3 regions of the Blautia sp. AF17-9LB genome follow, and region 2 is predicted to be linked to each of the others. Evidence: riboswitches for the same ligand, from Rfam matches in the RefSeq annotation. Region 2 holds a riboswitch; each other region holds the start of a gene.
What was found. A riboswitch is a leader RNA that binds a small molecule or an ion and turns the genes downstream of it on or off. The one in region 2 is predicted to bind thiamine pyrophosphate.
Positions count from the first base shown of each region.

Region 1: it holds a riboswitch for thiamine pyrophosphate, as region 2 does, so the genes downstream of both, thiM (hydroxyethylthiazole kinase) here and DWX00_RS09720 (TenA family protein) in region 2, are expected to answer to the same signal.
Region 3: it holds a riboswitch for thiamine pyrophosphate, as region 2 does, so the genes downstream of both, DWX00_RS13345 (energy-coupled thiamine transporter ThiT) here and DWX00_RS09720 (TenA family protein) in region 2, are expected to answer to the same signal.

Region 1 is NZ_QUGU01000002.1:153,758-161,736, reverse strand. Features, by position in the region: gene DWX00_RS02815 (ketopantoate reductase family protein) at 1-327, shown strand, start outside; gene DWX00_RS02810 (Gfo/Idh/MocA family protein) at 349-1,326, shown strand; gene DWX00_RS02805 (response regulator) at 1,388-1,561, opposite strand; TPP riboswitch at 1,718-1,829, shown strand; gene thiM (hydroxyethylthiazole kinase) at 1,956-2,777, shown strand; gene thiE (thiamine phosphate synthase) at 2,764-3,408, shown strand; gene thiD (bifunctional hydroxymethylpyrimidine kinase/phosphomethylpyrimidine kinase) at 3,524-4,303, shown strand; gene thiC (phosphomethylpyrimidine synthase ThiC) at 4,329-5,636, shown strand; gene glpK (glycerol kinase GlpK) at 5,723-7,213, opposite strand; gene DWX00_RS02775 (glycoside hydrolase family 31 protein) at 7,351-7,979, opposite strand, start outside.
Region 2 is NZ_QUGU01000007.1:199,322-207,300, reverse strand. Features, by position in the region: gene DWX00_RS09765 (DNA topoisomerase 3) at 1-1,301, shown strand, start outside; gene DWX00_RS09760 (hypothetical protein) at 1,298-1,681, shown strand; gene DWX00_RS09755 (cysteine-rich VLP protein) at 1,687-2,055, shown strand; gene DWX00_RS09750 (hypothetical protein) at 2,249-2,842, shown strand; gene DWX00_RS09745 (DUF4316 domain-containing protein) at 2,856-3,776, shown strand; gene DWX00_RS09740 (hypothetical protein) at 3,776-4,474, shown strand; gene DWX00_RS09735 (plasmid mobilization protein) at 4,471-4,815, shown strand; gene DWX00_RS09730 (CD1845 family protein) at 4,901-5,191, shown strand; gene DWX00_RS09725 (relaxase/mobilization nuclease domain-containing protein) at 5,280-6,689, shown strand; TPP riboswitch at 6,747-6,846, shown strand; gene DWX00_RS09720 (TenA family protein) at 7,070-7,744, shown strand; gene thiD (bifunctional hydroxymethylpyrimidine kinase/phosphomethylpyrimidine kinase) at 7,741-7,979, shown strand, end outside.
Region 3 is NZ_QUGU01000012.1:36,857-44,835, forward strand. Features, by position in the region: gene xylB (xylulokinase) at 1-149, opposite strand, end outside; gene DWX00_RS13335 (L-fucose/L-arabinose isomerase family protein) at 274-1,740, opposite strand; gene DWX00_RS13340 (DUF4867 family protein) at 1,850-2,467, opposite strand; TPP riboswitch at 2,620-2,729, shown strand; gene DWX00_RS13345 (energy-coupled thiamine transporter ThiT) at 2,795-3,463, shown strand; gene DWX00_RS13350 (SpoIIIAH-like family protein) at 3,535-4,254, opposite strand; gene DWX00_RS13355 (stage III sporulation protein AG) at 4,268-4,837, opposite strand; gene DWX00_RS13360 (stage III sporulation protein AF) at 4,842-5,396, opposite strand; partial or broken gene DWX00_RS20595 (DUF6783 domain-containing protein) at 5,411-5,539, shown strand; partial or broken gene DWX00_RS20600 (DUF6783 domain-containing protein) at 5,489-5,620, opposite strand; gene DWX00_RS13365 (stage III sporulation protein AE) at 5,592-6,758, opposite strand; gene DWX00_RS13370 (SpoIIIAC/SpoIIIAD family protein) at 6,745-7,128, opposite strand; gene spoIIIAC (stage III sporulation protein AC) at 7,158-7,352, opposite strand; gene DWX00_RS13380 (stage III sporulation protein AB) at 7,380-7,895, opposite strand; gene spoIIIAA (stage III sporulation protein AA) at 7,895-7,979, opposite strand, start outside.

The sequences.
Region 1 (7,979 bases), on a different contig from region 2:
CATATGAAGGCGATCAGCGACGGACTCCGCGCAGAACTGATGGCGATTGCGGAGGCAAAGGGAATTGATATCAGCAAGGCGGATGTCTCCTCGGGACGCGGAAGTGCGGTTCCGCCGACGGCGCGCTACTCGACGCTCCAGGATCTCGATGCGGGACGCCATACGGAAATTGATATGTTCTCGGGTGCGCTGATCCGCATGGGAAAAGAGCTTGGAATTCCAACGCCTTACAATGAATTTACGTACCATATGATCAAAGCACTGGAAGAGAAAAACGACAGACGGTTTGACTACAGCGGAAGCGAAGAACCGCTCTGGGCAAAATAGATACGATAGGAGAATCTCACGATGAAAGAAATCAAATGGGCTGTACTCGGATGCGGTGTGATTGCAAATGAAATGGCGGTCGCACTGCAGAAAAACGGAAAGAATATTTACGCGGTCGGCAACCGGACCCATGAGAAGGCGGCTGCTTTTGCGGAGAAATATGGAATTGGAAAAGTTTACGATGATTTCCATGAGATGTTTACCGATCCGGAGGTCGATGTCATTTATATCACGACGCCGCACAACACGCATCTTGGCTTTATGAAAGAGGCGATTGCCAATGGAAAACACATTCTCGTTGAGAAATCGATTACGCTGAACAGCGACGAGCTCGACGAGGCCATAGCGCTTGCAAAAGAAAAAGGTGTCATCATCGGAGAGGCAATGACGATTTACCATATGCCGATCTACAAAGAGCTGAAAAAAATTCTCGACTCCGGCCGTCTCGGCAGAGTCAATCTGATCACGATGAACTTCGGCAGTTTCAAAGAGTACAACATGAAGAACCGCTTCTTCAACCGGAATCTCGCAGGCGGCGCGATGCTTGATATCGGCGTATACGCACTCTCCTTCCTCCGCTGGTTCTTCGACTCTAAGCCGGATCAGCTCCTTTCCCAGGTAAAGCCCGCTCCGACCGGTGTGGACGAGCAGGCCGGCCTCCTTCTCACCAATCAGGAAGGACAGATGGCAAGTGTGATGCTCTCTCTCCACTCCAAACAGCCGAAACGCGGCATGGTTTCCTGTGAGAACGGATTTATCGAGATCATGGAGTACCCGCGTGCCTGGGAAGCAAAAATCACAGACGCTTCCACCGGCGAATCCGAAATCATCAAAGCCGGTGACAACGCCGATGCACTCGCCTATGAGCTCGCCGACATGGAACGCGCCATCAATGGAGATGCATCTGCCATGCACCTCGACTACACGAAGGACGTCATGGATCTGATGACCTCCTTCCGCAGAACCTGGGGCTATACGTACCCTGAGGAAGAAAAATAAGATTCGCACATCAAAAGCTACTGCCCGGCACACATCAGATGCCGGGCAAGGGCACTTCTTTTCACCTGCAATACTCTGCAATTTTCTTTTTCAGTAATTCCGCATCAATCGGCTTTGCGATATGCACGTCCATGCCGGCCTCTTTTGCGGCCTGCCGGTCTTCAACAAAGGCGTTGGCGCTCATGGCGAAAATCGGAATGGAGGCGGCATCATCACGTCCATGACTTCCACGCATATTTTATACTTCATTTTACGCTGATATTATTTTCTCTGTCAACCCAAATAACATTACATTTCCAATATTTTGCATGTCTTTTTTATTTTTCTGAAATTTTTTTAAATCTTCCGTTTTTCTCTTGCACAATTGTTTTTATGCGTATATAATTGTCTGCAGAAAGCAAAGGGGAGCTCGCGTGCGAAGCGGGCTGAGAGTAGGATGCATCTCCTAGACCCTGAACCTGATTTGGGTAATGCCAACGTAGGGAGATACGATATGCACATTTTCTGCAGATATATCTCCACGTATATCTGCTTTTTTAATCTCTATGAACACATCATCAACAGGTTCTTCCAGTACCACAAGGGAATTTGCTTCTGCAAAAATACTCACACAGGAGGAACAAAAAATTATGTTAGGCACTTGTCTTGACAATGTCAGAAAAACAACCCCTCTCGTACACAACATCACAAATTACGTTACAGTAAACGATGTCGCCAATATTCTGCTGGCATGCGGCGCAAGCCCGATCATGTCCGATGAACCGGAGGATGTCGAGGATATCACCTCCATCTGCGGCGGTCTGAACATCAACATCGGAACGCTGCACAGAACGAGCATCGACGGCATGTACCGTGCCGGTGCAAAAGCAGCTTCGCTCGGCCACAAAATCCTGCTCGATCCAGTCGGCGCAGGCGCAAGCCACTTACGTACTTCGACCGCAGTCGGACTGATGGAAAAAATCCCGTTCACCGTCATCCGCGGAAATATTTCCGAAATCAAAACACTGGCACTCGGAAGCGGAACGACAAAGGGTGTTGACGCAGACGTTGCCGATAAAGTAACAGACGAAAACCTCGACAGCGCCGTTGCTTTTGCAAAAAACTTTGCGAAAGACCACAACTGTGTTGTCGCCATCACAGGAGCGATCGACCTCGTTGCCGATGCTGACACCTGCTACGTGATCCGCAACGGACGCGCCGAGATGGGAAGCATCACCGGAACAGGCTGCCAGCTCTCCGGCATGATGACCGCTTACCTCGTTGCCAACCCGGACGAGCCGTTAAAAGCCGCTGCTGCCGCTGTCTGCGCAATGGGACTTGCCGGCGAGATCGGCTGGAGCCATATGAAACCGGAAGACGGCAACTCCACCTACCGGAACCGCATCATCGACGCCATCTACCACATGGACGGCGAGATGCTAGAGAAAGGTGCAAAGTATGAAGTGCGATAAAAAAGGCCTGCTTTTATATGCTGTGACAGACCGCAGCTGGCTGAACGGCGAGACACTGTACAGCCAGGTGGAAAAGGCTCTGCAGGGCGGCGCAACGTTTATCCAGCTCCGCGAAAAAAATCTTGACCAGGATCACTTTATGGAAGAGGCACTGGAACTGAAAAAACTCTGTGCCGCATACCATGTTCCTTTCGTCATCAACGATAACGTGGAAATCGCAGCTAAGATGGATGCGGACGGCGTTCATGTCGGCCAGAGCGATATGGAGGCCGGCGATGTCCGTGCAAAGCTTGGCCCGGACAAGATCATCGGCGTTTCGGCACAGACCGTGGAACAGGCCATTCTCGCCGAGCAGCGCGGGGCAGATTACCTCGGCGTCGGCGCAGTCTTCCACACCGGTTCCAAGGCGGATGCGGAGGATGTCAGCCACGAAACGCTGACTGCTATCTGCAATGCCGTTAAAATCCCTGTCATCGCCATCGGCGGCATCACACGCGATAACGTGACGGAGCTTTCCGGCAGCGGCATCTGCGGCATTGCCGTCATCAGTGCCATTTTTGCACAGAAAGACATTGTTTCCGCAACGAAGGATCTGAAAGAACAGACTCTGCGCATGCTGGAAAACAAATAATTTTACGTAACCATTCATCCTCACACCAGGCGGCAGACTGGGGGCACCACTTTCTTTGTCGCCTGTCCAAAAAGAAAAGTAATGCAAAGGAGTAATTCTCATGGACGCGAAAAACATGAAAACAGCATTAACAATCGCGGGAAGTGATTCCAGCGGAGGCGCCGGCATTCAGGCAGACATCAAAACCATGATCACAAACGGAGTTTACGCCATGTCGGCAATTACCGCACTCACCGCCCAGAACACCACCGGCGTTTCCGGTATTTTCGATGTAACACCGGAGTTTCTGGCCGCACAGCTTGACGCCGTCTTTACGGACATCTTCCCGGACGCCGTCAAAATCGGTATGGTATCCTCCCCGGCACTGATCGAAGTCATCTCCGAACGGCTTCGCTTCTACCAGGCCAAACACATCGTTGTGGACCCGGTCCTCGTCGCTACAAGCGGCTCCGCGCTCGCTTCGGGCGGCGTGCCTGACCTGATGAAAAAACTGCTCTTTCCTCTGGCCGAAGTCATCACACCGAATATCCCAGAGGGAGAAGTTCTCTCCGGCATCAAAATCCAGTCGGAAAGCGATATGGAACGCGCCGCAAAAGAGATCGGGGATTCCTGCGGCTGTGCCGTTCTGTTAAAGGGCGGCCACAGTATCAATGATGCCAACGATCTTTTATATCACGACGGCACATTTACCTGGTTCACCGGAAAACGCATCGACAATCCGAACACACACGGCACCGGCTGTACACTCTCCAGCGCCATCGCATCGGGGCTCGCAAAGGGGCTTTCCCTTCCGGATGCCATTTCCGCCGCAAAAGAGTATATTTCGGGCGCACTCGCGAGCATGATGGATCTCGGCCACGGCTCGGGACCGCTGAACCACGCTTACCGGATCTGATTTTGAAAATAAAGGAGAACAACAGATGGAACGCAATTACGCAACACAGATGGACGCCGCACGCCGCGGCATTGTAACACCGGAGCTGAAAAAAGTCGCAGAAAAAGAGTATATGGCCGTGAAAGACCTGATGCCGCTCGTTGCCAGCGGAAAGGTTGCCATTCCGGCCAATAAGCTGCACACCTGCATCGACCCGGAGGGCATCGGCTCGATGCTGCGCACGAAAATCAATGTAAATCTCGGTGTTTCGAAAGACTGTAAAGATTACGATGTGGAGATGCAGAAGGTACTCTCCGCGGTCAATATGGGCGCAGAAGCCATCATGGACCTGTCGAGCCACGGCAATACGCAGCCGTTCCGGCGGAAACTGACCTCCGAATGTCCGGCCATGATCGGCACCGTGCCGGTATATGACAGTGTGATCCATTACCAGAGAGACCTGGATACGCTGACCGCCAAAGATTTTATTGACGTCATCCGCCTCCATGCCGAGGACGGTGTCGATTTCGTCACCCTGCACTGCGGCATCACCAGAAAAACCATCGATCAGATCCGCAAACACAAACGGAAAATGAATATCGTTTCCCGCGGCGGCTCCCTCGTGTTCGCCTGGATGTGCATGACCGGCGAGGAGAATCCGTTCTACGAGTATTACGATGAGATTCTCGATATCTGCCGTGAATACGATGTGACCATTTCTCTCGGCGACGCCTGCCGTCCTGGCTGCCTTGCCGACGCAACGGATGTCTGCCAAATTGAGGAGCTGGTGCGCCTCGGCGAACTCACCAAACGTGCCTGGGAAAAAGACGTTCAGGTTATGGTTGAGGGACCGGGCCACGTTCCGATGGATCAGATTGCGGCCAACATGAAAGTACAGCAGACCATCTGCATGGGCGCTCCGTTCTATGTCCTCGGCCCTCTTGTGACCGATATTGCACCGGGCTATGACCACATCACCGCTGCCATCGGAGGCGCGATTGCGGCCATGAACGGCGCTGCTTTCCTGTGCTACGTAACGCCGGCAGAGCATCTGGCTCTTCCGAACCTGGATGATGTAAAACAGGGCATCATCGCAAGCAAAATCGCCGCACACGCTGCCGACATCGCCAAAGGTGTTCCGCATGCGCGTGATATTGACGACAAGATGGGCGATGCCCGCCGCGTGCTCGACTGGGAAGCACAGTGGGACTGTGCACTGGACCCGGAGACCGCAAAAGCCATCCGCGCCGACCGCTCGCCGGAACAGGAAGATACCTGCTCGATGTGCGGTAAATTCTGTGCCGTGCGAAGCATGAACAAAGCTTTAAACGGCGAACATATCGACATTCTTTAACGTCAGTAGACAAGAAGTCACAGTACGCGAAAAGGAACGGTTTTCATTACGAAACCGTTCCTTTTCTGCATTTCCAAAATCTTTTTCTATTTTGCCCATCCTTCGGCGTAACGGACTGCTTTGTGCCATCCGTTCATCTTCTCATCGCGCTCCTCTTTCGAGAGCTCCGGCTCAAACGTACGGTCAATGGCTCCGTTCTGTTTTACCGTCTCCTGATCCGGCCAGTAGCCGACGGCGAGTCCCGCAAGATAAGCTGCTCCCATTGCGGTCGTCTCGATGCAGCACGGCCGCTCCACCGGCGCCTGGCTGATGTCCGCCTGGCACTGCATCAGGAAGTTGTTGGCGCTTGCTCCGCCGTCCACACGCAGCGCAGAGAGCTTCATGCCGGAATCTGCCTCCATCGCTTTTAAGACATCATCCACCTGATACGTGATCGACTCCAGCGTTGCGCGGATCACATGGTATTTGTTGACGCCGCGGGTCAGGCCGAGAATGGTTCCTCTCGCATACTGATCCCAGTACGGTGCGCCAAGGCCGGTAAACGCCGGCACGACGTAGCAGCCGTTCGTGTCGTTCACCTTCTGCGCCATGTACTCGGAATCCGCCGAGGACTCGATCAGCTTCATCTCATCGCGCAGCCACTGGATTGCGGCTCCGCCGACGAAAATGGATCCCTCGAGCGCATACGTAATCTTGTCCCCGATGCCCCATGCAATCGTGGTAACAAGACCGTGTGTCGAAGAAACCGGCTTTTCTCCCGTGTTCATCAGCAGGAAGCAGCCTGTTCCGTATGTATTTTTCGCTTCGCCCGGCGCATAGCAGGTCTGGCCGAACAGCGCCGCCTGCTGGTCTCCCGCTGCTCCCGCAATCGGAATCGGGCCGCCGAAATATGTGGATGCCGTCTCCCCGTAGACACAGCTCGACGGGCGGACTTCCGGCAGCATACAGAGCGGAATGTTCAGCTCTTTTAAGATATCCTCATCCCATTTCAGGGTATGGATATTGAACAGCATTGTACGGGACGCGTTGGTGTAATCGGTGACATGTACCTTTCCCTTTGTCATCTTCCAGATCAGCCACGTCTCCACCGTTCCGAAATAGAGATCGCCTCGCTCCGCCCGCTCGCGCACGCCCGGAACTTCATCTAGAATCCATTTCAGCTTCGTGGCTGAAAAATACGCATCGATCACAAGACCTGTTTTCTCCCGGAAACGGTCAACCAGTCCGCGCTCCATCAAGGAATCGCAGTATTCCGATGTTCTGCGGCACTGCCATACAATTGCATTGTAGACCGGCTCTCCCGTCTTTTTGTCCCAGACGATCGTCGTCTCTCTCTGGTTTGTAATGCCGATTGCCGCGATATCCTCGTATGACGCACCCGCTTTCTGCATTGCCTCCACGGCTACACCGAGCATCGTGGACCAGATTTCATTGGCATCGTGCTCCACCCAGCCCGGTTTCGGGAAACGCTGGGTAAACTCCTTCTGCGCAAGGCTTACGATCTGTCCTTTCTGATCAAACAGAATACAGCGGTTGCTCGTTGTGCCGGCATCAAGTGCCATGATGTATTTTCCCACGTTTAAAAATCCTCCTGTCTCACATTTCAAGAAGAGAGCCTGACAGAATCCACTGCCACGCTCTCTTCCTTTTCTTTGTATGTATCGTATCACAGAATTCTTTTTCTGTAAATCAAATCGTGTTTTTCTGCAGCAATTTATGCCGTAATGATCTCCAGCAGCGCACCGCGCAGATCATTTGAAAGTTCCATGCTCTGCAGCTCTGCAGCCAGAATTGCTACCTTTCCGTCTGCTTTGTGAAGAAGATTTGCGATCTGCTCTTTGGTGATGTAGCTGATTTCGGCGTGCAGCAACAGATCCATCGCACGTGTCATGACATCGTTCTTTGCAATCTCCGTATCTTCCGGCAGACAGATTGTCACGGTATCCTGCGGTTTTACATCTGTTACCGCGATCGTAAGAAGTCCGTCTTTCTCTTTGACTTCTGCATCCGCTTCCACGCCGTTTACAAAGACCTTCGCTTCTTTTGCCGTACTTCCGCCGAATTCTACGCAGTACATTCTGCTTTCCGGAACAAGGCTCTGATTGCCCTCAACCGGTGCAATCGTAAATTTCCGCGCACCCCAGTCGAGCGTCATCGATGTTTTTGCACAGTCATCCTTCTCATATGCCATGGTAGTATTGTCATCCTCGTACAGGGCAAATGTATTGTCCGCGCCCGCGTAAACGCGTACCGTCAGCTCATCCGGGTTGGATTCTACATCCAGCGCACTGATCTTCTCTGTCATCGGGATAATCGCACCTGCTTTCGCAAGAACCGGGATCT
Region 2 (7,979 bases):
TGCAAAGGGAATGTAACCGTATTTATGGCTATACGGCTCAACAGACCCTTGATTATGTGCAATCTCTCTATGAAAAGAAGCTGGCAACCTATCCGAGAACGGACAGCCAGTATTTGACGAAGGACATGCAGGCAACCGCCGCTTCCCTGATCCTATGGCTGCGTGACAATATGCCCTTTGGAAAAGGCTGCGCCGGAGAGCCGGACATTGACCGGGTAACAGACGACAGCAAAGTGACCGACCACCATGCCATCATCCCAACTGTGGAGATTGCACGGACAGACCTGTCGGAGCTTCCTTCCGGGGAGCGGGATGTGCTTACCCTGCTTGCCGTCAGACTGCTTTGTGCCACAACGCAGGCAAACCGGTTTGAAGCGGTCACCGCTATGTTAGACTGCCAGGGATATACTTTTACGGCAAAAGGAAAGACCATCTTACAGTCCGGCTGGAAAGAGGTGGAACGGATTCACCGTATGAGTATCAGGCAGAGTGAAACGGAACACAGAGAAAATGAAGATGCCGCTCTCCCTGTGCTGAAGGAAGGACAGACTTTTGAAACTGTGTCAGCAAGTCTCCGTGAAGGGAAAACTTCACCGCCGAAACATTATACGGAGGACACGCTGCTGTCCGCTATGGAGACGGCCGGTGCGGAAGATATGCCGGACGATGCCAAGCGTAAAGGATTGGGTACTCCGGCTACCCGTGCGGCAACACTGGAAAAGCTGGTTTCTGCCGGATTTGTACAGAGAAAGAAAAAGCAGCTCATTTCTACGGAAAAAGGAAGGAACCTGATCGCAGTCCTGCCGGACAATATCAAATCTCCCATTTTAACTGCAGAATGGGAATCTATGCTGAAACAAGTGGAACATGGCGAACTGTCGGCAACATCTTTTATGGATCAGATTGCAGATATGAGCCGGACGCTGGTAAAAGAACATACCGCCCCGGAGAAACGTTTTGCGGATCTGTTCCCTTCTTCCAGAGAAACTGCACATGAAGCCGTGGGGGTATGTCCTCGCTGCGGAGCCCCGGTATATGAAGGAAAGAAAGGTTTTTTCTGCGACAACAGGGAATGTTCTTTTGCTCTTTGGAAAGATAACCGTTTCTTTTCCAGCAAGAAAAAGTCCATCACAAAGTCTGTGGCAGCGGCTCTTTTGAAAGAGGGCCGTATTTCTATGTCCGGGCTTTACAGTGAAAAAACAGGAAAGACCTATGATGCGGAAGTGATCCTGGATGATACCGGCGGTAAATATGTGAATTTCAAGCTGGAATTTCCCGTAAAGAAAGGCAGGCGTAAATGAGTGACCGAAAAACCTTTGAATATGGCGGTTATCACTTCACGCCCATACGAAAATTTCACAAAAAAGAAGGCGACTTTTTCGTCATATCGAAACGGCTGGCAAGTGACTTCAACTTAGGGTTGTGTACCTATCAGGATCGGCAAAAAGCACCTTATGATTACAAAGACTTTTATACCGTCGCAACCGACAAAGAATGTGACATTTTCCGGTGCGAAGAAAATGGTTTGTTGTATGTGCCGGGGAAAAACGAACTTTTTATTTACCATGAACCAAAACAGAAAAAGCGGAACTCTATTGCCGATGCCCTTTCACAGTCCAGGAATGTTACTGATATAACCGGATTTTCCAGCGGCCGGCAAAGAAGTGCCCCGGAAAGGTAGGCGTTATGGCAGAGAGAGAATTGAACCGCTCGGAGCGGGCTGCGATCCGAAAGCTGGTTACGGTGCTTTGCGCCAACTATGACTCTCAGGATAAGATCTGCCTTCCTTTGGACAGTCCTTGCTATATGCTGAATAAATGGTGGACCGGTGCTTATTGCAGGTACTTTGAAAAAGCGGTGCTGCCGGTGGATGCAGCACTGGAATCAGCCATTACCGGCGAGGACACCTCCATGAGACAGAAAATATGCCCTGTGTGTGGAAAAGTGTATCTTCCTATAACCAGCCAGGCATATTGTTCTGATGCCTGCCGGATCTATGCAAGACGGAAATCCGAGCGGGAACGCAAACGCCGGAAGCGGCAAAACCAACTATGATATGTACGCAACTTAGCCCCAAAAGTCCTTGATTTTCAAGGGCTTTTTGCACCTGTTTTCAAGGGCGCTGTATAAGAATACTCCAGTGCTTTGAAATGAGGTTAAGTTGCGGACAAAACATATATTTTAACAAAAACGATAGGAGGCGATTTTTTTGAATATCAACACGATTACTGCGGAGGATCTTCGCCGCATGCCGGATAAGGAAGGACTGATTTTACAGGGCTGTGGCGGGGATCTGACAGAATGGGTAGACGGAATCAATGAAATGCTGACACAGGCAGGCATATTGAAAGATGGCAGTCAGTTTGAGAATGTGTTTGCTTTTCAGCACGGAGAACTGACCTGTTTGCTTTACCCGTTTGATGATGTGAAACTGGATATAGGAAAACTTGCCCTGTGGCGTTTACAGACCCATGAAGTCTATGGCGGCACATGGCTGTCGGACTTTGTGCCGAATTATTTAGGCGGATTTATAGAAACACCGGAAGCGTTGGCAGATAAACCGGATTGTCCACTGATCGGAGCAGATGGGAACATTTTTAATCTGCTGGGTATTGCTTCCCGTACTTTGCGGGAGCATGGTCTGAAAGAACAGGCAAAAGAAATGTCTGATCGGGTATTTGCTTCCGGCAGTTATGGAGAAGCGCTCTGTATCATTGGCGAATATGTCAACATCACAGATTCCGAACCGGAGCATAAGAATTCTCTCCGTCAGCAGCTAAAAGCAACAAAACCGGCAGACCCGGTAAAAAAGCAACAAACTTCCAAACAACAGGAACGATAAGGAGGGATGCGGAATGGAAAAGAAACTGACCTATGGTGTATGGGCAGTACGAAGCAGCACTTCTATTTTCGGACCGGCACAAAGCTGGTGCAAGGAAAATGGGAAACCGTTGGAATTTGATAGTAAAGCCGATGCTGAAAACTATGCAAAGGAAGCCAACGAGCATACGACAGCAAATGTCCGATACTATGTGAAAGAAAAAGAACCGGAGCCCGGTGCTGTTCGGAAAGGAACATCTCAACCGGAGCTGGATGCACGCAGCCATGAAGAAGTGATACCAAGAAATGATGCAGCGGAAAAACAAAATGAGATTCCGGGCAGACAGATTCCTTCTCAAACAGATCCGCTGGTAGAAATCCGCTCTGCGGTCCATAGTAATTACGCGGGTATGGTCGCTATGCTGGGTGCGGACAACCGTGTGTATTTGGGGCGTGAGGAACGCTGCCATTACCAGAATATGCAGCCATCTTACTATGACAATCAGGACGGTTCCCTGTGTTTTGTCTGTGATCAGCCCGACATGTACTATTTTCTCTATGGAGAAGGCTGGGCGCATACCCAGGCGGAAATGCTGGAACGAGGGCTTACCCTGCGCCAGTATGAAGAATTTGCAAGACTGCAAAATGGGGTCCTTGCACAGTTTACCACCCAAAGAGAAATTCTGTTTGCCGGACAGCCATTTCAGGCGCCGGAGAGTTATCTGCGCAATGCAGAACTTTATGAGGAAGGTCAGACCGGCAACTACAATATGCTGGATGGCAGGCTGAACAACGAACCTCCTGTGCGCCCGGATCTGACAGACGGACAGACGGATGAAGAAATCCGGGAGCTGGTGCCGGAAGCAAAGCCGTCTTTGATGGACCGTTTGAAAGCAGACAAACCGGAGCATGAAGCAAGGCAGATGATCCCTCCGGTGCCGGAAAGGGAACGCTGATGGCCGGGGTAAGATTTGAGGATGTAGATCTTTTGGGTGCTCTTTCCCGTATCGTAGATCTTCATACCCAACATTATAAAGAGGACTTTGACCTGGATAAGGAACTGATCTCAAAACTGGCTTTGTCAGAGCGTTCAGAGGATAAACAGCTTCTTTGGATGTCACGCCCTTGCGGAACCTATACCCTGCGCGAACGGGAAGTTTATCTGGAGGGCAGCCATGAAAACAAAGTGTGGCGGTTTTACCAGGAGCAGACAAATGATCCCGTTTTGGCTTATGCCATCTCTTTGAAAGAAGTCAGGGACGGAAAAATATTTGGCGATCTCTATCCGCTAAATTATAGAGAACATGTGGAACGGATGAAAAAATTGACCTGTCCAATCGGAAATGTAGCCGTTGCTTTTGAGGATGGAAATGTTATCACGATTCCCTATCAGGAACGGAGACAATTTATGAACCGGCTTATGCCAGAGCATGGAGCCCCTAAAACAATGACTTATCTGCCAGAAAATGAGCCGGAGCTGATGATAATTCTAAAACGGGAACGCCTCAAACGCAGCTATCATGCGACAGCCGGAAATCTGGAGGAATATCTTGATAAGCTGGAAAAGACCACCTTGCGGGAAAAACTCAAAAGAGCAAAGACGGCGGTTTCGACGCAGGAGGTCTCATCTCATAAAAGAGGGTTGGAACGATGAATGGCGGGCATAACAAAAAATCCGTCCGCGTCGAATTTGTCATGTCCGAAGCGGAGGCCGAACTGGTAAAAGAACGCATGGCGGAACTTGGCATTACCAACCTGTCGGCATATCTGCGAAAGATGGCCGTAGACGGTTACATCATCCACCTTGATATGGGAGATATTCAGGAAATGATCCGGCTTCTCCGCATTTGTTCCAATAACTTAAACCAATATACCAGACGGGCCAATGAGACCGGCAATATTTATGCCGCAGATATAGATGACATCCGCACCCGTCTGGACAGCCTTTGGGATGGCATGGACAAACTGATCCGGGGATTTGCAAACATTTCATAAACAGCCGGAAAGCCGTTGCTTTCTTTTTGCCGTCACGGTAAAATTTTTATAAGGGCAGATGCCCTTCTGAAAGGAGGCAAAGCGTATGCGTTTGATAGGTAAATTACTGGCACTTCCCTTTATGCTGGTTACGGGGATTCTTTATCTGGTATGTAAATTTTTAGTGGTTCTTTCCGGTGCGGTACTTGGGATTCTTTCTGGGATCATCTTTCTGGCGGCATTGGTGCTGTTCTTTGTCGCAGGATTTTTGCCGGGTCTTGCATGGCTTATGATCGCCTTTCTTATCAGTCCATACGGTCTGCCTCTGGCGGCTGCATGGCTGGTAGGGATCATTGGCGGGGCAAACAGTGCCTTAAAGGATTTTATATTTGGTTAAGCAGATTTGGCGGGGCGCATAGGCAGCCCCGCTCTTTTTCTGCAATTATAACTTCTCTGATTGGAATTAAGTTAAGGAGGTGACGAAAATAGCGACCACAAGACTGATGCCTCTGCATGTAGGAAAAGGTCGGAATATCTCTACTGCGATCTCAGATATTATTGATTATGTAGAAAATCCGCAGAAAACCGATTTTGGAAAATTCATTTATGGCTATGAGTGTGATACCCGGCTTGCTGATGCAGAGTTTCTTCTGTCCAAACGACAGTATGCAAATCTGACCGGCAGAAATCAGGGTGCAGATGATGTGATCGCCTACCATCTCCGTCAGGCATTTAAGCCCGGCGAAGTTACGCCAGAAGAAGCTAATCAGATCGGCAGGGAGCTGGCACTGAAGCTCACAAAAGGAAACCATGCCTTTGTTGTCTGCACCCATGTGGATAAGCACCATGTCCATAATCACATCATTATCAACTCTACTACACTGGACTGTCAGAAAAAATTTCGCAACTTCTGGGGTTCTACCTGGGCAATCCGGCGAATGAATGACAAGCTGTGTTTGGAACATGGACTTTCGATTGTAGAAAATCCGAAACCCAGCCGGGAGCATTATGGCACATGGCTGGGGAATAAAAAGCAGCCTTCCTTTCAGGAGCAGATACGCATTGCTATTGATGCTGCATTAGAGGAAAAGCCAAAAGATTTTGAGGAACTTCTACAGAAGCTGGAAACTGCTGGGCTGGAAGTCAACCGTGAAAGAAAACATCTTCGGTTCCGAGTTCCGGGACAAGAAAATTATACCCGATGCGATACGCTCAAAGGCGATTATACAGAACAAGCCATCAAAGAACGGATTGCCGGTACACGGACAGTAAAACCCCGCCATGCCTTTTCTAAAAAAACGGTTTCCAAAGTTGGATTGCTGGTTGATATTGAAGTTGCAATCCGTTCCGGCAAGGGCCCTGGTTATGAGCGCTGGGCAAAAGTGTTCAACCTAAAGCAGCTTTCTCAGGCAGTGCTCTACTTAAAAGAACATGGCGATATGGGTTATGAGGATCTTCTGGAAAAAGCCAACGCCACTACCACTAATTTCAATACCTTATCCGTTCAGATCAAAGATCTGGAGTCAAAAATGAACGCCAATGCCGAGCTGCAAAAACAGATCGTAAACTATGCGAAAACGCGGGCTGTCTATGTAGAATATCGCAAAGCCGGGTACAGCAAAAAATTCCGAACAGAACATGAAGCTGAAATTCTGCTGCACCAGGCGGCAAAGAATCATTTTGACGAGCTGGGAATCAAAAAGCTCCCCTCTGTCAAATCTCTCCGGGAGGAATACACCGATCTTCTGGAACAAAAACGGAAAGCCTATTCTGCCTATAAGCAGGCCAAAAATGATATGAAAGAACTTCATAATGTTCGGGCCAATGTGGAATACCTATTAGAGATTTCTTCCCCACCACAACCGCAGCGCAGCACAGAAAAATCCCGTCAATAAGGTTTGCTAACTTGAATTCTATAGACCTTGACTTTCCTGGACTTCTTAACTATAATAATACTCAAGCAGGGGGACTACCTTGTAGTTGAGAAGGTTAAAACCTGACCGTTTGAACCTGTTGGCTAATACCAACGCAGGGAGCTAAAGAATACAGATTCGTATTTTTTGGACATTCTCTGTTTTGGGAATGTCCTTTTTAATTGAATAAGATATGATATGTGTTTGCGAGGGAACTGAACAAGTTGAAAAAGGTAAGACCTGACCTCTGGACCTGTCGGCTAATACCGGCGTAGGGAAGCAATTTCTTACGCTCGTATTGCGTCTGAAAGAGCTTCTAATTGTTTTAGAGGCTCTATTTTTTTATTTTAGGAGGAACAAACATGGCATTTATGAAAGACATTTTAACCCGCAACATCCCCATTTGGGAAGAATGTGCAGCTACCCCATTTGTGCAGGAAGTGCAAACTGGAAAGCTACCTCTTGAAAAGTTCAAGAGATATATGATTCAGGATAGTATCTATCTGAAAAACTATGCCCGTATATACGGCAAGGCAATTTTTCATGCTGATACATTAAGAGAAATTCAGCTTTACTATTCCATGCTGAATTTTGTAAATGATACGGAATCAGAAGTGCGTCTGGATTATCTAAAGCAATTTTGCATGACGGATAATGATATTGAACTGATCGCTCCTCTGCCTGAAAATCAAAATTACATTGATTTCATGTTTGAGATTGCGTCACATGGAAAGAATGAAGAAATTTTAATGGCGGTTCTTCCCTGTATGCTAAGTTACAGCTATATATTCCGCAAATTGGCGGCTGTTCCTACAAGCAGACAGTCAAGATATTGGGACTTTATCAAAGATCATGCGGATGAACAATATGCAGAAAGCTGCAAAGAATGGTCTGCTTTTGCAGAGCATAAATGTGCCGGGTTATCAGTAGCAAATAAAAAGTATCTGGCTGATATTTTTGAAAAAGCAAGTTTGTTAGAGCTTGCTTTTTGGAAGATGGCCTATCGGAACGAGAGAATGGAGGAAAATGCAAAATGAAAAAAGTATTGTCCATTGCCGGATCAGATTGCAGCGGAGGTGCAGGTATTCAGGCTGATTTGAAAACTTTTTCTGCTCACGGTGTATTTGGAATGAGTGTTATTGTTTCTGTTGTTGCAGAGAACACCAGCCGTGTTATCGACATCCAAGATATTACCCCGGATATGATTGAAAAACAGATTGACGCCGTATTTGAAGATATTGAAGTGGACGCAGTAAAAATCGGTATGCTTTC
Region 3 (7,979 bases), on a different contig from region 2:
CACCAGTCTTCCGGTTTCTGCTCAGACCAGCCTGGATGCGGGAAATACAGCGGATACTCTCTCGATACAATATTTACAATTTTGCCTTCCTCGTCCATCAGAAGCAGTTTGACAGCGGAAGTACCAAGGTCAACACCAATAAAATACATGTCGAATCTCCTTTTTCTACTCTTTTTCAAAAAGGGCGGCAGCAGACCTAGATCTCTGCTCCGCCCTTTTGCTTATGCGTTACTGCATATCTTTCTTATTTTTCAGTGAATCTTCCGGAACGGATTAGCCCCACGGATTCTCTGTCGGGTAACGAACACCCTTCGGCTGGTTGTAGCCGATCTCATCTACTTCAACACCGAGCATTTTGAATACTTCGAATAACGGTTTTCCGAAGTGTCCGAATGCTACTGCGCCGTGATGCGGATAGTTTTTCTCTACCAGTACGTGACGGTAGAATCTGCCCATCTCCGGAATAGCGAAGATACCGATGCTTCCGAAGGAACGTGTTGCTACAGGAAGAACCTCGCCCTCTGCGATGTATCCGCGCAGTTTTGCGTCAGATGTGCTCTGCAGACGATAGAAGGTGATGTCTCCAGGAACGATATCTCCCTCGAGGGTACCCTGTGTTACTTCTTCCGGAAGAGTTCTTGCCATGATCATCTGATATTTCATAGAGCAGAATGCCAGTTTGGTGGAAGCGGTATTTCCGCAGTGGAATCCCATGAAGGTATCTTTTAAGGTGTAATCAAATTTGCCTTTGATTTCGCTCTCATACATATCCTTCGGAACGGTGTTGTTGATGTCGAGGAGTGTTACGGTGTCTTTGGATACAACGGTTCCGATGAACTCGGACAGTGTTCCGTAGATATCTACCTCACAGGATACCGGGATGCCCATCTTGGTCAGACGGCTGTTGACATAGCAAGGAACGAATCCGAACTGTGTCTGGAATGCCGGCCAGCATTTTCCGGTCAGGGTTACGTATTTTCTGGAGCCTTTGTGTGCTTCGATCCAGTCTAACAGGGTGATCTCGTACTGAGCCAGTTTCGGCAGGATTTCCGGTTTCAGGTTTCCTTCGCCGAGCTCTTTTGCCATATCTTCTACGACTGCCGGGATTCTCTCGTCGCCTGCGTGTTTGTTGAATGCTTCAAACAGGTCAAGCTCGGAGTTCTCTTCGATTTCTACGCCGAGGTTGTACAGCTGTTTGATCGGTGCGTTACATGCCAGGAAGTTGGCCGGACGCGGTCCGAAGCTGATGATTTTCAGGTTCTTAACAGCTACAACTGCAGTTGCAACCGGTACGAAATCTTTGATCATGGCTGCTACGTCTTCTGCATCGCCAACCGGGTACTCCGGAATGTATGCGTGCAGGTTGCGCAGTTTCAGGTTGTAGCTTGCATTCAGAACGCCGCAGTATGCATCGCCGCGTCCGCCTACAAGGTCGTCGCCGGTCTCTTCTGCTGCTGCTACTACCATGCAAGGTCCGTCGAAGTATTTTACAAGCAGGGTTTCCTCGGTCTCCGGTCCGAAGTTTCCAAGGTATACAACAAGTGCATCACACTCTGCTTTTTTCAGGTCTTCGAGTGCGTTCATCATGTCGATTTCATTCTCGACGATGATTGGACATTCGTAGATTTCTCCGTCGTATGCTTTTACGACTGCTTTTCTTCTGTTCTCGGAAAGGCTGTTCGGGAAGCAGTCACGGCTTACTGCAACGATACCTAATTTGATTTCCGGTGTATTGTTGATCATTTTTGAAGATCCTCCTTTTTTTGGTTTTCTTGGTTTTTGGTTTCTTTTTATGTTCAGAACTGCTCTTTTGGGGCAGTGTTTCTGATTTCTGGTTTTGTCTCTGGTTTTATTTTACCGAGAGGTTTTCTCCTTTGATGCCTGCTACGCTTCCAGCGATGTTTGCATCCGGGTGGCTTAAGAGCCATTTGTTTCTGGCGAAGAGCAGGTCGTCTTCCGGGGTGTGTTTTTCTTCCAGGGTGATGTCGGTATTGGTTCCTTTTGGAAGGACTACGACGCATTTGAAGCCGCTGGCTGCCACGTTGCATGGTGCGTAGTGGAGGGTGGTTGCGTAGACTTCAATGGTGGTTCCGGCCGGGATTAAGAAGGCCTCCATTTTGGATGAGTCGTAGGTGTGGTCTTCGGTGATGTCCTGTTCTTTTCCGAGGATCAGGATCAGGTCGGTTACGGCGATGTTGATTTCGCTGTCGCGGTGGTATTCTACGGCGTTCAGTAAATGGTTGTGGCCGTTGCAGTAGCCGATCTGGATCGGCATGCCGCCGTAGAGGCTGTCGGATACGGACTGGGCGCTTTTGCAGGCTTCGAGACTTTCAATGGAAGGCTCGTAGACTACGTCGTCGGGACATGGGGTCTCGGACATGGCGGTGATGATGTCGCTGACGTCGAGGTCTTTGATGACTTTGCCGTACTGGCGGAATGCTTCGTCTGTTACTTTCAGAATCTGCATTGTGTTGGTGCTCCTTTCGTACAATTAGTTTAATGATTGAACTAATTGTAATATAGCACTTGTATGTACTTCTTGTCAACATGTATTTGGATGAAAAAACGGGTAGGTTGACAAATAAGGGGGAGGTTGGTATACTTTAATACGTTAAAATAATAAGACGCTAGGGGAGCCTTTGGCTGAGAACGTGGGACAGGGATAAGCTCACGGACCCTCACTACCTGAACGGGATAATTCCTGCGTAGGGAAGCTGGAACGTGGTTTCGGAGGTGATTCGGGACTGTGTTTTTATGTGAGCCCCTCCAAGCGGAATGCGAAGGAGGTTTTTTTATGAGTTTTTTTGTTACTGCTGACGGCGGACTGACGACGGCCGGTTATGTTGGATGCGTGGTGCTGATGGTGGCGCTGGTGGTGATTGCTTCGGTTCTTTCTGCTCAGAAGAGTAAGGGGACGGGAATGGATGCAAGGAAGCTGGCGTTTTGTGCGATGGGGATGGCGCTGGCGTTTGTGACTTCGTATGTGAAGGTGTTTGAGCTGCCGTACGGGGGATCGGTTACGTTGTTTTCGATGCTGTTTATTGTGCTGATTGCGAACTGGTATGGGGCGAAGACGGGTATTCTCGTTGGTTTTGCTTATGGACTGCTGCAGTTTATCCAGGGGCCGTATGTGCTGTCGCTGTTCCAGGTGTGCTGTGATTATGTGTTTGCGTTTGCGGCGCTGGGTGTGGCCGGATTCTTTGGAAAGAAGAAAAACGGGCTGCTGATCGGGTATATTGTAGCTGTGCTGGCGAGGGGATTTTTCCATACGTTAGGCGGGTATCTGTACTGGATGGATTATATGCCGGAGAATTTCCCGCAGTCTTTAAAGGCGCTGTATCCGATTATTTACAACTACAGCTATCTGCTGGCTGAAGGTGTGCTGACGGTGATTCTGATCTCGCTGCCGCCGGTGAAGAAAGCACTGCAGACGGTTGCAAGAACAGCACATGGTGCAAATTAAATAGAATTACGTGAAAAAATCCGGGAACGCATGATTTTGCGTTTCCGGATTTTTTACGTGGATATCAAAATTTACTGAGCACTCTCCTCTGCGGCTGTGTCGGCGGCGGAGCTCATGGGGGTGATGACGATGTTTTCTACGCCGATTCCGGTTTTACGGGTTACGATGTCTTCGATCTGGGCACGCTGTTCCTCGGTTACTTCTTTCATCGGAACGACGATGTCGGCGGTTTCGCCGGTCAGGTTTACAACGACGTCGGTGAAGCCTTTGGCTTCGAGGAGGAGTTCGGTTGCTGACTCTTTTTCTACGAGTTCCGTCATTTCCACCATGCTCTGGACAGCGCTCTGGCGCTCGGTTTCGGAGAGGTTGGTGTTGTTGATGATTTCATTTAAGGTGTCTTTGTTCTGGGAACGGATCTGTTCGCGGTCGATTCTGGCCTGGGCCATGTATGTAGATGCCCCGGCAAGGACTGCCTCTCCCGGCGTTTCGGTGACGGTCCGCGACGAGTCCCCTGCTGTGCCGGCATCCACCTCGTCGGTGATGTCGGTGTCCAGGCTGGAGATGTCTTTTAAAACGGTGCTGGCATCCGCCGTGGTTCCGTCTGCCTTCTCCTTCGTGGACAGGGTACTGTCCGCATAGTTGATGTATCCGGCGACGGCGATCATGATCGCAAGGGCGGTGATGATGACCTGGTTTTTCCGGAATTTTTTCTTTTTCCCGGCCGTCTTTTTCGGCGATGGTGTCTCTGCCATTTTCTCAGGTGCATTCATTTCCTGTTCTAATTTTTCCACGCATTTGACTCCTTTACTTCATTTTGACTACTTTAATCTTATTTGCGCCCACCTGAAATAATGCCATCACGGCCTCCTGAATCTCCTGTATCGTCACCGGGTTTCCCCCGCCTTCTGCGATAACGAGCACGCCGCGCACCGCCGGGTACTCCTCGGAAACCACATACGGTGTCTCGGCCCCGTTCTGTGTCTTTTCATAGACAGTTGCCTCATCCTGCGACGAGGATGTAACGCTTCCGGTCTCCTCTCCCTTCTTGTTTTCCTCCGTTGTGCTCCGCGTTGGGACATCTTTTTCCACAATCTTTTTTCCTGTGGATTCCAGCGTCACCACGACGTGCACTGCGCCCACACCGTCCATCTGGGAAAGTGCGTCACAAAGGCGCTGTTCCATCTCCCCCTGCACCGATGCTCCCGCATCTCCCGCCGGACGCGCAGCCGTCTCCTGCGGCTGTTCTGTCTCCTCACCGGTCTTTTTTGTTCCCGTCGGCAGCAGCAGGACAACGCCGATTGCCGCCAGCAGGAAGTACAGCATCCACTGCTCCTTTTTCTGTTTCCGGAAAAACGCCGCTGCCTTTTCCCTCATAGGCCTATTCCGAAATCTCTACCATAATATGCGCCGGATCGGTTCCGTAGACCTCACTTAAAACACTTTTGATCTCTGTCAGCTTTTCATCGAGCATTTCCCGCTGTTTTTTCTGTTCTTCGCGGTAAATGCTCGTCTGCCGCATCGGCGCTTCAATGCGGATCTCTTTTGCCTCACCGGTGTTTCCCGGCTCCAGCGTTACCGAAACGGCTGCCCCCGGAATGCCGCTCTCTGACAGATACATCCGGATCTGGCGCTCCGTCTCTTTTTCCCAGGCGCCCACGTAATACTGTTTTTCAAAGCTTTCTGCACGAATCTGTACATTTTCCATTGCTGCTGCCTCCTCTTCCAGCGTCAGACGGTCGAGCGTCTGCGCCATTTTCTGCTCCAAACCTCCCGCTTTTAGCACGGGCTGGAAAAAAATCAATACCATCACAATTCCAAGAAAAAACTGAACCGGCTTCTTGTCCTCCTTCTCCGGGATCAGGTTCAGCACAGTTGTCATAAAAATCAGAAAAATTGAAATATTCTTAAGCCACTGCAGAATCTCTTCTACCATGCCGCCTCCCGCCGCTGCCTGCCCAACTACACGCTAGAGCGTGTCTGAAAAACCATTTCCGCAAGCTGCAAGCCCCACTTTGCGGTATATTTTACCCTCATTCGGTTGCCGTAGCCCGCTACGCCGCCCTCATTCGGATAAAATCTCCCACAAACTGGGACTCGCAGCTCACGAAAAGCCTTTTTCAGACAAGCTCTAGGAAAAAGTTCCCGCCAGGATTGCAATCGTCAGCAGAAACAGGACTTCTACGGTCAGAAGGAGACGCAGAAGCATCGCATATCCTTTTCCTGCCGCCGCAAGACATCCCGCGATCCGCTTGTCCGAGACGGGCTGCGCCGCCGCGGCGAGAAGGCGGAAGGAAAGACCCGAAACGAGAAGCTGAACGGCGGGGACCATGCCTGCTGCGAGCAGTACCAGCATTGCCGTCACGCCAAAGCAGTTGCGGATCAGCACCGCGGAGCCTGCCACCAACTCGGTTACAGCATTCACCGCATTTCCGATGCCGGGAATCATTCCGGCAGTCCGCCAGAGTGCCATCTGCCGCAGGGAATCGAGCGCCGGTGCGATCAGATTCCGGATCATCTGCATTCCCACAAGTACGCCGAGCGACGATTTTAAAAGGCCGTTCACGCAGGTTTCCAGCAACTCTGTCATATGGGACAAAATCTCCTCGCCGGAAAGATCGTTTACAAGGGCGATGAGCAGATAGATATGGATCATCGGGAGGACGAGGGCGAGCAGAAGCTTTTCGACAGCCAGAATCACTAGAAGGAGCATCTGATAAAACATCACGGCTGATGATGCGCCCCCGGCGGCCGCGGCCGCCAGATAGTAGGATGGCGTCAGGATCCGCATAAAAGCGATCAGCGATGTGATGACAGCTTTCAGGTTTTCCCCGCTCGACTGGAAATTTTTCAGAATCAGTGCAAGCGCAAGCAGATAGACCATATAAAAACTGGCGTCCCTGACCTGTTTTCCTTCAAAGAGAGAGGAAAAACTGCCGAGCACCGCGCCTGCCAGAACGAGGAGAAACAGCTCCTTCATCAGCCCCTTCTGCGCAAGGAATGCTGTTTTGGCACAGGAGAGAACGGCATTTCCGGCACGGAAGGTGCGGAAGGGATCGCCATCCTGCAAAAGAGAACGCACCGTACCGGCAAAAGAAAACTGCTGGCTGGACAGCAGGCTGTCCACTTCCTGCTGGATTGCATCGAAGTCGAGTTCTGCAAGAAGTTCGTCCTGCGCTGCTGCTGCCTGATCCGTTTCGGTATCCGCTGCTTCGATTTTCTGCGTTCTTCCCGTTCCGAAAATGAGACACAGAAAAAGCAGCGCCATGCCCCATCCGGCTTTTTTACAGAAAATCATGAACCGTTTCCAGCAGAGCGAGCAGCACTGGCATACTGACGGCAAGGACCGCCAGGCGGGCGAACAGTTCAATCTGCCCTGCAATGGAAGAATAGCCCGCATCCTTACAGATCCCGGCGGAAAACTGCCCCACATACGTGATCCCAAGCATTTTCAGCAGCGTATTCAGATACGATGAGTCCACCGGGAGATACGATTTCATTTGTGCGAGCATGCCGAGCAGATACTGCATTTTTCCGACGGTCCCGGCAAGAATGCAGAGGCCGGCACCGACCGTCACAAGAAGGGCAAATTCCGGCTTTGCTCCCTTTACTGTGATTCCAAGCAGCACGCCCGCCGTGCCAAGCGCAGCGATCCGAAGTATATCCATATGATCCCCTCCGTTTTTTCTCCCTGCTCTTAAATTGTAAACAGTTGTTTGATGTCCTCAAACAGCGCGGAAATATAGGGAAGAATCCAGAACAGCACCAGCACAAGACCGGCAAGGCTTGCAAGAAATGCCTGTTCTTCCCGGCCGCTGTGTTTTAATACCTGGCACAGGACCGATACCAGAATCCCGACTGCCCCGATTTTAAATAGAATCCCGACCTCCACGCCTGCTCCTCCGTTTTCAGACACGCCCTAAACCAGAATCAAAAATAAAAAAAGGCCTCCCATGATTCCAAGACTCTGACAGAGCCTCTTCCTTTCCGGCAATCCTTTCTGCAGTTCCGCGATCCGCTGCACAAGGCGTGCCTCATACCGGTCCAGATTCGCCTTCTGCATGGCGCGGTCCCCGGTGCCAAGGCTGCATCCGGCCTCCTGCAGCTCTTCTTTTTCTTCTTTTGTAAGGCGTGTGTCCGCCAGGTGGACTGCCGTATTCTCTTCCAGAATCGCCGGCAGTGTCTTTCCGTCCGGGCGGCGCATATCCTCGGAAATATCCTGTAAAAAATCCCGGTACGGATCCCGCATCCGCCTTCCCGTCTCCCAGAACGCATCCGGCAGCGGGGAAGCCGCCGTCACAATCTCTCCACGCAGATACTGGATAATTTTCTGCAGTGTTTCCAGATCTTTCACATGGGCCGACAGCGCCGCACTCTTTGCAAAGCCGATCCCGACGCAGGCAAGAGAAGCCGCCAGTAAAACTGCAAGCCGCATCACAGAAACGCCTCCCTTCGGTACAGTGTCGTTCCTCTTCCGTCAAAAATAGCCTGTACGCTTCCGGCGTGGGGTTTCGCATCC